DNA from 2 places in the Paucibacter sp. XJ19-41 genome. Region 2 is predicted to be linked to the other one. Evidence: predicted binding sites of a transcription regulator. Region 2 holds the regulator's gene; the other holds the start of a gene.
The links. Region 2 encodes HrcA, which represses chaperone genes, less so after heat shock. Its sites were predicted from a motif close to TTAGCACTCNNNNNNNNNGAGTGCTAA; they were not measured.

Region 1: the regulator HrcA is predicted to act here: its motif matches at 4,535-4,561, upstream of rpoH (RNA polymerase sigma factor RpoH).

The regions. Positions count from the first base shown of each region.
Region 1 is NZ_JAQOWX010000018.1:21,283-27,185, forward strand. It holds gene PO768_RS29265 (hypothetical protein) at 1-178, shown strand, start outside; partial or broken gene PO768_RS06870 (DUF933 domain-containing protein) at 139-681, shown strand; gene PO768_RS06875 (CHASE domain-containing protein) at 740-3,913, shown strand; gene PO768_RS06880 (chemotaxis protein CheW) at 3,951-4,457, shown strand; gene rpoH (RNA polymerase sigma factor RpoH) at 4,609-5,526, shown strand; gene PO768_RS06890 (SCO family protein) at 5,578-5,903, opposite strand, start outside.
Region 2 is NZ_JAQOWX010000144.1:4,821-10,723, reverse strand. It holds gene rapZ (RNase adapter RapZ) at 1-691, opposite strand, end outside; gene recN (DNA repair protein RecN) at 688-2,406, opposite strand; gene PO768_RS25175 (NAD kinase) at 2,406-3,281, opposite strand; gene hrcA (heat-inducible transcriptional repressor HrcA) at 3,351-4,376, shown strand; tRNA gene PO768_RS25165 (tRNA-Ile) at 4,466-4,542, shown strand; gene PO768_RS25160 (hypothetical protein) at 4,648-5,391, opposite strand; gene PO768_RS25155 (hypothetical protein) at 5,384-5,903, opposite strand, start outside.

The sequences.
Region 1 (5,903 bases), on a different contig from region 2:
CGTCGAACCGCTGCCGCGCAATGCGGCTGCCCTAGGCATCAATCTGCGCTCGAGCAGGCGATCGCCAGCGGCCGGGCGGCCGCCGCAGCGGCCTTGCAGCTCTCGCAGGATGCCAAGCCGGTGCGCACCATCGATTTCAGCAAGGAAGAGCTGGTGCTGCTCAAGCCGCTGTGCCTGATCACCGCCAAGCCGGCGATGTTTGTGGCCAATGTGGCCGAGGACGGTTTTGACAACAACCCCTTCCTGGACCGCCTGAAGGAATACGCGGCCGCGCAGAACGGCCCGGTGGTGGCGATCTGCGCCAAGACCGAGGCCGAGCTGTCGGAGATGAGCGACGAGGACCGTGCGATGTTCCTGGCCGAGATGGGCCAGGAAGAGCCGGGCCTGAACCGCCTGATACGCGCCGGTTTCAGCCTGCTGGGCCTGCAGACCTATTTCACGGCCGGCGTCAAGGAAGTGCGCGCCTGGACCATCCACAAGGGCGACACCGGCCCGCAGGCCGCCGGCGTGATCCACACCGACTTCGAACGCGGCTATATCCGCGCCCAGACGATTGCCTTCGAGGACTTCATCCAGTTCAAGGGCGAGCAGGGTGCGAAGGACGCCGGCAAGATGCGGGCCGAGGGCAAGGAGTACGTCGTCAAGGATGGCGATGTGCTGAACTTCCTGTTCAACGTCTAAACCAAAGAAGCGGCATTGCGGCCACACCGGCCGCAAGCTCTGGGCTAGGATGGGGCGAATGCCGCGCCCTCATCGTCTGCTCACCAGCTGGCCCGTGCAGGCCCTGGCTTTGGCCCTGGCCTATGCGCTGCTGGGCCTGCTGACGGTCAAGCTGGCCATCCCTCCGAACTACGCTTCGCCGCTCTACCCCGGTGCCGGACTGGCGCTCGCTGCGGTGCTGTGCCTGGGCCGCAAGGTCGCGCCGGGAATCTGGCTGGGCTCCTTCGGCGTCAATCTGTGGCTGGGCCAGGACATCGGCCTGAACTCCCTGCTGGTGCCGGCCGTGGCCGGGGCCGGCGCGACGCTGCAAGCCCTCGCGGGGGCCTGGCTGGTCGGGCGCTGGGTCAGCCAGCCGCTGACGCTGTCGGAGCCGCGCGACCTGGCGCGCTTTTATCTGCTCGGCGCCGGCCTGGCCTGCGTGGTCAGCGCCAGCTGCGGCACTGCCGCCCTGCTGCTGGTCGGCGCCATCGCCCCTGCCGATCTGGGCGCCAACTGGGCGTCCTGGTGGCTGGGCGACACGGTGGGTGTGCTGATCGGCGCGCCCGTGGCCCTGACCCTGCTGGCGCAGCCGCGCAGCGCCTGGGCGCCGCGCCGGCTCAGCGTCGGCCTGCCGCTGTTGATCGCGACCCTGCTGATGGCCCTGGCCACGCTGAAGGTCAGCGAATGGGACGCCCACCGCGAGCGCAGCAATTTCGAACGCGAGGCCGCCGCCGCCGCCAGCGCGCTGGAGACCGCGCTGCGCGAGCCGCTGGGCGCGCTGGAGGCCATGCACGGGCTGCTGCTGGTGGCGCCGCAGATCAGCCGCGCCGATTTCGAGCGCGGCAGCGCCGCCTACCTGCTGCCCGGCGGCAATCTGTTGGCCCTGGGCTGGGCCGCCGAGCTGGCACGCGCCGATGTCGCGGCCTTCGACCTGCAGGCCCGGGCCGACGGCCTGCCCGACTACCACGCCAAGGATCGCCAGCGGCCGGGCGACTTCAGGCCCGCGGCCGACGAGCCGATGCTGGCGATCCGGCTGATCGAGCCGCTGGCGCGCAACGCACCGGCCCTGGGTGTCAACATCCGTTCGATCCCAGCCTCGCGCCTGGCCTTGCAGCGCGCCCAGCGCACCGCCCTGCCCTCGGCCACCGCCGGCTTTCAGCTCTCGCAGGACAGCGGCGTCTCGATCGGGGTGGTGGTCTACCAGTCTCTGTACTGGGGCCAGCCCAGCACCGAGGCGCTGCGCCGGCTGACACACCGCGGCGTGGTGTTCGCCACCATCCGACCCGATCTGCTGGTGCAGACCGTCTCGACCACGATGCCGGCCCATCTGCGGATCTGCCTGGTCGACACCGATCCGGCCGCCCCGCACCGGCGCCTGGCCGGCCCGGCCGGCTGCGAAACCCTGCCCGGCGCGGCGCTGCACACGCTGCGTCCGGTCAGCTTCGCCGGCCGCAACTGGGACATCGTGATCTACGCGCCGCAGGGCGGGCCGCGCGAGTCCGGCCGCAGCAGCTGGGCCTTCGCGATGGTGGGCCTGCTGTGCACCGCCCTGCTGGGAGCGTTGCTGCTGACCGTGACCGGCCGGGCGCGCCGCATTGCCGACCTGGTGCAGGAGCGCACGGCCGAGCTGCAGCATGAGGTCGGCGAGCGCGAACGTGCCTCGCGCGCGCTGATCGAGAGCGAACGGCGCTTCCGCAATATCTTCGACAACGTGCCGATCGGCATCATCTTTGCCGACCTCGACGGCATGCCGCAGGAAGCCAACCCGCACATCTGCCGCATGCTGGGCTATACGGCCGAGGAGCTGCTCAGCCGGCGCAGCCTGGCCATCACCCATCCGGACGACCGCAGCGAAGACGTGCGCCTGGCCCGCCTGCTGCTGGCCGGCAAGATCGGCATGTACCGGCGCGAGAAGCGCTATCTGGCCAAGGACGGCCGCATCGTCCATGGCCGCGCGCTGGTCAGCCTGCTGCGCGACGCCAAGGGCGAGCCCTATCGGCTGGTCGGCGTGGTCGAGGACATCACCGACCAGCTGAAGATGCGTGAGCTCGAGCATGCCCGCGCGTTGGCCGAGGCGGCCAACCGGGCCAAAAACGAGTTCCTGTCACGCATGAGCCATGAGCTGCGCACGCCGCTGAACGCGATGCTGGGCTTCACCCAGCTGCTGGAGATGGACCGCACGCAACCGCTGTCGGAGCGCCAGCGCGGCTGGGCTGCCCAGGTCCAGCAGGCCGGCTGGCATCTGCTGGAGATGATCAATGACACGCTGGACCTGTCGCGCATCGAGTCGGGCTCGATGAAGCTGGATTTGCAGCGCCAGAACCTGGCCGAGCTGCTCGACGATGCGCTGGCACTGATCGAGAAGCCGGCCGGCCAGCGCGGCATTGCCATTCACAAGGCGCTGGATCCGCAGGCGCTGCACGCGCTGGGCGACGCGACCCGGATCCGCCAGGTGCTGACCAATCTGCTCAGCAATGCCGTCAAGTACAACATCGAGGGCGGCAGCATCACCATCGGCACGCAGCGGGTCGATGCGCTGAGCGTCGAGCTCAGCGTCAGCGACACCGGCCTGGGGCTCAGCCCGGCCCAGCTGGCCGCGCTGTTCCAGCCCTTCAATCGCCTGGGCCGCGAGCACAGCGGCACCGAGGGCACGGGCATCGGCCTGGTGATCTGCAAACGTCTGGCCGAGCTGATGGGCGGCGCCCTGACGGTCAGCAGCGTCGAGGGCCGGGGCTCGCGCTTCGCGCTGCGCCTGCCGGCCGCGACCGAGGCCGGCCCGGAGATCGGCGCCAGCGCGGCGCCGGTCGCCGAACCCGCGTATGCCGCGCCCCGGCGGGTGGTCTATATCGAGGACAACGCCACCAATGTCGAGGTGATGCGCGGCATCCTGGCGCAGCGCCGACAGATCCGGCTGGAGGTTCATGCCGATGGCCGCAGCGGCCTAGCCGCCGTGCTGGCCGATCCGCCCGATCTGCTGCTGCTGGACATGCAACTGCCCGACACCACCGGCCTGGCCCTGCTGCAGGCCTTGCGCGCCGCGCCGCAATGCGCGGCGCTGCCAGTGGTGGCGGTGTCGGCCAATGCCCTGCCCGACCATATCGAGCGCACCCGCGCCGCCGGGGCCCAGCACTACCTGACCAAGCCGGTCGAGGTGCGCGAGTTGCTGGATCTGCTGGACGAGTTGCTGGGCGGCATCGGGCCGCAGGCAAAATAAGAACCTCCCGCCAACCGTATTCAAGGTCCCGCCGCTCATGAGTTCCAACGCACTGGCCCCTGCCCCGTCCACCGCCCTGCTCGCCGCCGACTCCCGCTCCGCACGCGCCAGCGGCCAGTACCTGAGCTTTCGCATCAGCGCCGAGGAATACGGCATCGACATCCTGAAGGTCCAGGAAATCCGCTCCTACGAGGCCCCGACCCGGGTCGCCAACGCACCGGCCTTCGTCAAAGGCGTGGTCAATCTGCGCGGCGTGATCGTCCCCATCGTCGATCTGCGCCTGCGCCTGGGTCAGGCGGCCGAGTACAGCAGCTTCACGGTCGTGATCGTGCTGAATGTCTGTAACCGGGTGGTCGGCATCGTCGTCGACTCGGTCTCCGATGTGCTGGAACTGAAGGCCGACGAGATCATGGCCGCTCCCGAGGTCGGCTCGGCCATCGATACCCGCTTCGTCACCGGCCTGGGCAAGGTGGCCGAACGCATGCTGATACTGCTGGACATCGAAGGCATGGTTGGCAGCCCGGATTTCGGCCTGATCGACTGAGGCCAAGCTCCACATGTTAGTACCCGCTTACGCGGGGATTGTTCATGAATATGAACTGCAGCATTGACCCCAGCGGTTTAGCACTCTTTTGTGGGGAGTGCTAATATTGGCCCCGTTGGAGCCATGGGCTCCGTTTGGCTGAGGACATTCAATGACCACACCTACCGCACTGGCTGTTCGTGACCCCTGGGCTCTGCTGCCCTCGCTGGGCAATCTGGATGCCTACATCACGGCCGTGAACCGCCTGCCGATGCTGACCCCGGAGGAGGAGCTGTCCTTCTCGCGTCGCCTGCGCGAGCACGGCGATCTGGAGTCCGCCGGCCGCCTGGTGCTGTCGCATCTGCGTCTGGTCGTGTCGATCTCGCGCCAATACGTCGGCTATGGCCTGCCGCAAGGCGACCTGATCCAGGAAGGCAATGTCGGCCTGATGAAGGCGGTCAAGCGCTACGACCCCGAGCAGGGCGTGCGCCTGGTCAGCTATGCCATGCACTGGATCAAGGCCGAGATCCACGAGTACATCCTGAAGAATTGGCGCATGGTCAAGGTCGCGACGACCAAGGCCCAGCGCAAGCTGTTCTTCAATCTGCGCTCGATGAAGCACAGCCTGAAGGAAGACGCGGCCGAGGGCCAGACGCACCGCAATACGCTGACCGAGGCTGAGCTTGAGCATGTTGCGCGCGAGCTCAACGTCAAGCGCGAGGAAGTGCTGGAGATGGAGACGCGCCTGTCGGGCGGCGATGTGGCCCTGGAGCCGCAGACCGACGACGACGGTGAGAGCTTTGCGCCGATCGCCTATCTGGCCGACGACAGCCAGGAGCCGACCCGGGTGCTGGAAGCCCAGGCGCGCGACGACCTGGCAGGCAATGGCATCAGCCGCGCGCTGGCAGTGCTAGATGACCGCAGCCGCCGCATCGTCGAGGAGCGCTGGCTCAAGGTCAACGACGACAGCTCGGGCGGCATGACCCTGCACGAGCTGGCGGCCGAGTACGGCGTGTCGGCCGAGCGCATCCGCCAGATTGAGGTGGCGGCGATGAAGAAGATGCGCAAGGCGCTGGCCGAGCCCGCATAAGCGACTTAACCGCCCTATCAAAAGGCCCCTGCTCGCAGGGGCTTTCTTCATTCAGGCCTTCTCGGCCAGCAGCAGCTTCAGGTCATCGGTCAGCGCCTGGGCACCGGAACCATAGCGCGAGAACACCCGCACCCGGCCCTGAGCATCGAACAGAAAGCTCGCTGCGGTGTGGTCCATCGTGTAGGAGCCTTCGGTCTTGCCGGGTACCTTGGCGAAATAGATCTTGAATTCCTTGGCCACCGCCTTGGTCTGCTCCTCGCTGCCACGCAGCGCGACAAAGCTCGGGTCGAAGCTGGCAAGATAGGCTTTCAGCAGCGCTGCGGTATCGCGCTCCGGATCGACCGTGACAAAGATGCCCTGCACCCGGTCGCCGTCCG
Region 2 (5,903 bases):
CGGGCTGGGCCTGCAGATAGTCGGCCACCGGCGCATCGCGGCCGGTCAGCGGGCGCAGCTCGCGGTCGTAATAGGGGTTGGGCAGCACCCGCACATCGAAGACGAAGTCTGCATCGCTGGGCACGCCATGCTTGAAGGCGAAGGACTCGAACACCAGGGTCAGTGACTCGCCCTTGACCGAGACCAGATCGCGCACCCAGGCGCGCAGCTGGGCCGCGCGCAAGAGGCTGGTGTCGATCACGGTGGACTCGACGCGCAGCGCGGCCAGCAGCTCGCGCTCCAGCGAGATCGCGTCGAGCAGGGCGCGGTGCGCATCCCCGCCATCGCTGCCCGCGTCGCGCTGCCCGCTGCGCAGCGGGTGAGGGCGGCGGGTCTCGGAGAAGCGCCGCACCAGGGTCTCGTCATTGGCGTCCAGAAAGATCGAGCGCACCGCGACGCCTTCGCCGCGCAGCTGCTTGATCAGCGGCAGCAGATGCGGCAGCGAGCCCTCGCTGCGCACATCGACCGCGATCGCGACCCGGCGCTCACCGCGCTGCTTCTCGACCGCCAGGAAAGGGGTCAGCAGCTCGGGCGGCAGGTTGTCGACGCAGAAGAAGCCCGCGTCCTCCAGCGCATGCATGGCCACCGACTTGCCGCCACCGGCCATGCCGGTGACCAGCACCACATCGCTTTGCGGAACCGTGCCACTCATGATTTCGTCGTCCTGTTCTTGATATCTTGCTGGCCGCGCGGTGCGCCCGTCGCCGACAGCGCCAGCATCTCCTGCGCATGGGCCAGGCTGGCCGAGGACAGGCGTTCGCCGCCCAGCATGCGGGCGATCTCCTGCACCCGGGTCTCGCCGGCAATGGCCTGCACCTCGCTGGCGGTGGTGCCGGCGCGCAAGGCCTTGGAGACCAGGTAGTGATGGTCGGCGCAGGCGGCCACCTGGGGCAGGTGGGTGACGGCCAGCACCTGGCGCTCGCGGCCCAGCTGCTTCATCAGCCGGCCCACGGTCTCGGCCACCGCGCCGCCGACGCCGGCGTCGATCTCGTCGAAGATCAGCGTGCCCGCGCCGTCCTGCTCAAGCTGGCTGGTCGTCACCGCGATCGCCAGCGCGATGCGGGAGAGCTCGCCGCCCGAGGCCACCTTGGCCAACGGCCGCGGTGTGCTGCCGGCATGGCCGGCCACCATGAATTCCACCGATTCAAGGCCGAAGCTCTGCGGCTGGTCTTGCGCCAGCAAGGCCACCTCGAAGGCGCCGCCGGCCATGCCCAGCTGCTGCATCGCCTGCGTGACGGCGGCGGCCAGCTGGGGCGCGGCCTTGCCGCGTTCCTGGCTGACGCGCCTGGCCTCGCGCTCGAAGGCACTGCGGGCCGCAGTCAGACTTTTCTCCAGCGCGGCCAGATCGCTGGCCTCGTCCAGCGCCGCCAGCTCGGCCCGCCATTGCGAGAGCAGGGCCGGCAGCTCTGCCGGTGGGCGGCGGTAGCGCCGCGCTAGGCTCATCCAGGCCGACAGGCGCTCGTCCAGTTCCTGCAGCCGCTCGGGCTCCAGATCAGCGCCGTGCAGATAGGTGGACAGGGTGTGTGCCGCATCGCGCAGCTGGGCCTGCGCGCCCTGCAGCGCCTCGACCGCCGGTGCCAGGCGCGTGCTGTCGTAGTCCAGCACCTGCTGCAGCTTGTCCAGCGCCTGCTCGGTCAGGCTCTCGGCACTCTGTTCGGCCTCGCCGGAGCCGCCTTCGATGGCCTCCAGCGCGGCTCGCGCGCCCTCCATCAGCGCGGCGGCATGCGAGAGACGCTGGTGCTCGCTATTGAGCTCGTCCCACTCGTGGGCGCCGGGCGAGAGCTTGGCCAGCTCGTCGATCTGCCAGGCCAGGCGTTCGCGCTCGCGGCCCAGCTCGCCTGAGCGGGTCTGCGCGGCCTCCAGCCGTTCGCTGAGCAGCTTCCATTGCGCATAGGCCTGGCCCAGCGGCGCGCTGTCGAGGCCGGCGAAAGCGTCCAGCAGCGCGCGCACCGAGGCCGGGCGGGTCAGGCCTTGCCAGGCATGCTGGCCATGGATGTCGAGCAGGCTGTCGGCCGTCTCGCGCAGCTGGGCCACGGTGGCCGCGCTGCCATTGATCCAGGCGCGGCTCTTGCCCTGGGCATCGATGACGCGGCGCAGCAGCAGGCTGTCGCCCTTGTCGAAGCCGGCCTCGTCCAGCCAGCTGTTCAGACGGGCCGGGCAGTCGAATTCGGCGCTGATCTCGGCCCGCGCCGCGCCTTCGCGCACCACGCCGGCGTCACCACGGCTGCCCAGCGCCAGCTGCAAGGCATCGACCAGGATGGACTTGCCGGCGCCGGTTTCGCCGGTGAGCACGGCGAAGCCGCCGGCGAAGTCGAGCTCCAGCTCCGGCACGATGACGAAATCGCGCAGGCTCAGTCGGCGCAGCATCAGGACACTCCCTCGTACCAGCGCAGCTTGCGGCGCAAGGTCGCGTAATAACTCCAGCCCTGCGGATGCAGAAAGCAGACCTTGTGGGCCGAGCGCCGCACCGTGATGCGGTCGCCGTGCAGCAGGCTGGCCAGGCTTTGCATATCGAAATTGACGCTGGCATCGCGGCCGGCCACGATCTCCAGCCTGACCTCGCCGGTATCGGGCAGCACGATGGGGCGGTTGGACAAGGCATGCGAGGCAATCGGCACCAAGACCCAGCCGGCGATGCTGGGGTGCAGGATGGGCCCGCCCGAGGACAGCGAGTAGGCGGTCGAGCCGGTGGGCGAGGCGACGATCACGCCGTCGGCCCGCATATTGGCAACGAACTCGTCGCCCACATCGACCTTGATCTCCACCATGCTGGCCGTCGCGCCCCGGCTGACCACCACATCGTTGAGCGCCAGGCCCGAGAAGATCACCTCGCCGTCGCGCCAGACCGCGCCTTCCAGCATTGCGCGCTGCTCCATCTCGAAGTCGCCGGCCAGTATCGGCGCCAGCGCCTCGCGGAATTTCTCGACCGAGATGTCGGTGATGAAGCCCAGCCGGCCCTGGTTGATGCCCACCAGCGGCGTGCCGTAGCGGGCCATCTCGCGGGCAAAGCCCAGCATCGTGCCGTCGCCGCCGACGACGATGGCCAGGTCGCAGCGCGCGCCCATCTCCTCGTTGGACAGGGCTTCGAAGTCGGTAATGCCGGTATTCAGCGCGGTGTCGCGCTCCAGCGAGACATCCAGCCCCAGGCCGGTCACGAAGTCGGCAATTTCCTCGAGTACCGGGCGTATACCCCGGGCCTGATGCTTGCCCACGATCGCGACATGTTGAAAACGCTTGGCCATGCGCAGAATTACACCACAGCGATGTGAACACACGCTGACTCGGGCGCGGTAGTCCGTACAATGAAAACCATGCTCGACGAGCGCTCCAAATCACTGCTGAAAACCCTGGTCGAACGCTATATCGCGGACGGCCAGCCCGTGGGTTCGCGCACGCTGTCCAAGGCCTCGGGCCTGGAGCTGAGCCCGGCGACGATACGCAATGTGATGGCCGACCTGGAGGAGCTGGGTCTGATCGCCAGCCCGCACACCAGCGCCGGCCGCATCCCGACCGCGCGTGGCTACCGGCTGTTCGTCGACACCATGCTGACGGCCCAGCCCGCCTCCATCGTCGGCGCCGACCTGCGGCCCATCGAAAGCTCGCAGCTGCAGCCCGACCAGCCGCAGCGCGTGATCGCCAGCGCGGCCCAGCTGCTGTCCAATCTGTCCAGCTTTGTCGGCGTCGTCACCGCGCCGCGCAAGCCCAGCGTGTTCCATCACATCGAGTTCCTGCGCCTGGGCGAACGCCGGGTGCTGGTCATCATGGTCTCGCCCGACGGCGATGTGCAGAACCGCGTGATCTTCACCGCGCAAGACCTGACCCAGCCCGAGCTCGCCGAGGCCAGCAACCGGCTCAATGCCCACTATGCCGGCCTGAGCCTGGAGGCGGTGCGCGAGCGCATCAAGAGCGAGGTCGATGCGCTGCGCGGCGAGATCGGCCGGCTGATGAGCGCGGCCGTGCAGGTCGGCACCGAGGCGCTGGAGCACGAGGAAGAGCGCGTCGTGATCTCCGGCGAACGCAATCTGCTGACGATGCAGGACTTCAGCAACGATATGGGCAGCTTGCGCCGCCTGTTCGATGTTTTCGAGCAGAAGACCCAGCTGATGCGCCTGCTCGATGTCTCCAGCCGCGCCGAGGGTGTGCGCATCTATATCGGCGGCGAGAGCCAAGTCGTGCCCTTCGAGGAGCTGTCCATCGTCTCCGCCCCCTACGAGGTCGACGGCCAGGTGGTCGGCACCCTCGGCGTGATCGGCCCGACCCGTATGGCGTACGACCGCATGATCCAGATCGTCGACATCACCTCGCGGATGGTGACGAACGCGCTGTCGCAGAAGTAGACGAACAGGCCGCGCAGCGCATCGGGCAGAGGTCGCGACCGCGCCTATACAATGCGCGGTTTCCGGTGCAAGGCCGGTATTCCCCCAGGGGGCCGTTAGCTCAGTTGGTTAGAGCAGAGGACTCATAATCCTTTGGTCGCAGGTTCAAGTCCTGCACGGCCTACCAAAAATAAATCAATCAGGACAAGGGCTTGCGTGCAGGTTGGCGCGTTGGTCCAGTTCTGATTGGACCCCGAATCGGACCCCGGATGGGGTTCGGCGGGGTTCGCTGCTAGAGGGTCAGCGCCTTGATTTCCGCCACCGCTGCCGCGTGACCGGCTTGTGTCAGTCGGTATCCCGCCTTGGCATCTCCATGAGCGAGCTTCTCGACATGGAGGTCACGCAGGCGATTGCGGACCGTACCGGGGCTGCGGCGGCTCAGGCTCTTAAGCACCGAGTCCACAGGCGTCACGTCCGGATAGTGGCTATGCAAAAGGATCAGGATTTCAGCCTTCACCGGAACATCGGCGTGAATGAGCCGCGTGCCGGCGATCTCCTCGACAAGCGTGCCGACGGGAGCCTGCACCAGCGCGATCAACGCCCCGGCTGCCTGCATTGAGATGCCCGTGGCATGGCGAAGCAGTTCGGCCGTTATCCAGGCCGCACCTTGGTGGGCATAGGCCAAGTCGTGGCTGTTCGTATCAACGTCGTTCTTGTGTGCGATGTTTCGCTTGTTGCGGAAGGTGTACATCGAGCGCGCAACGCGAGCCGCGCAGATACGGAGCCCTTCGTGCAACGCGGTGTTCTCGACCTTCTTGCCAAGGTAGTCATCGACACTCGGCTTTGCCTCGAATGTCCCGGTGTCGATGAACTGAAGGCACTGAACGAATGTCTCCACGAACTTCCCGGGGCCGGCGCGCTCAAGTGTTCGAGTCGCACAGTCGCGTCGAATCTTCACTAGATCGGCAGCCAAATCGGCAGACAGAGTAGGGCCGAGCAGGCCCTTCAGCGCATCTGCGAGGCGGGCCTCATCCACGGATCATTGCCTCCACGCGCTTGATGCCTTCGTGGCTGACCTTGTAGAGCTTGCGCGCTTGCTGGCTGCTGCCGCTCTTCTTGAGTTGCAGCATGAGCATCGGCTTCTGGTTCTTCATCTGGTCAATCGCGTCGGTGATGTTCGCGAGCTTGTGTCCGAGGTGCGTCAACTCTTTGTTGGCCTGGGCTGCGTTGAAGCTCTCGGCCGCCTCACAGACTTGCAGCCAGTAGCCAACCACCAGCGCTTTCTCTGCATTGGTCTTGGGATTGGCTGCGGCGTAGAGCTCCGCGAACGTGCCGTAAGTCGCTGGGCTCTTCGGCGTCGCATCCGCACCACCTGACTCGGGCTCGTTGCCGGCCGTAGGGGCGGTGTCCGCCGCAGGGGACGCGGCATGGGGTGCGGCGCGACCGCCAGCGAACTTCGGGTTGATCCCGAGCAGGCTTGCGATGTACGTCAGGACGCGCATCTGGGCTTCTTCGTCGAGCGGCGCAAGCGCGCCGTGGATGGCCTGG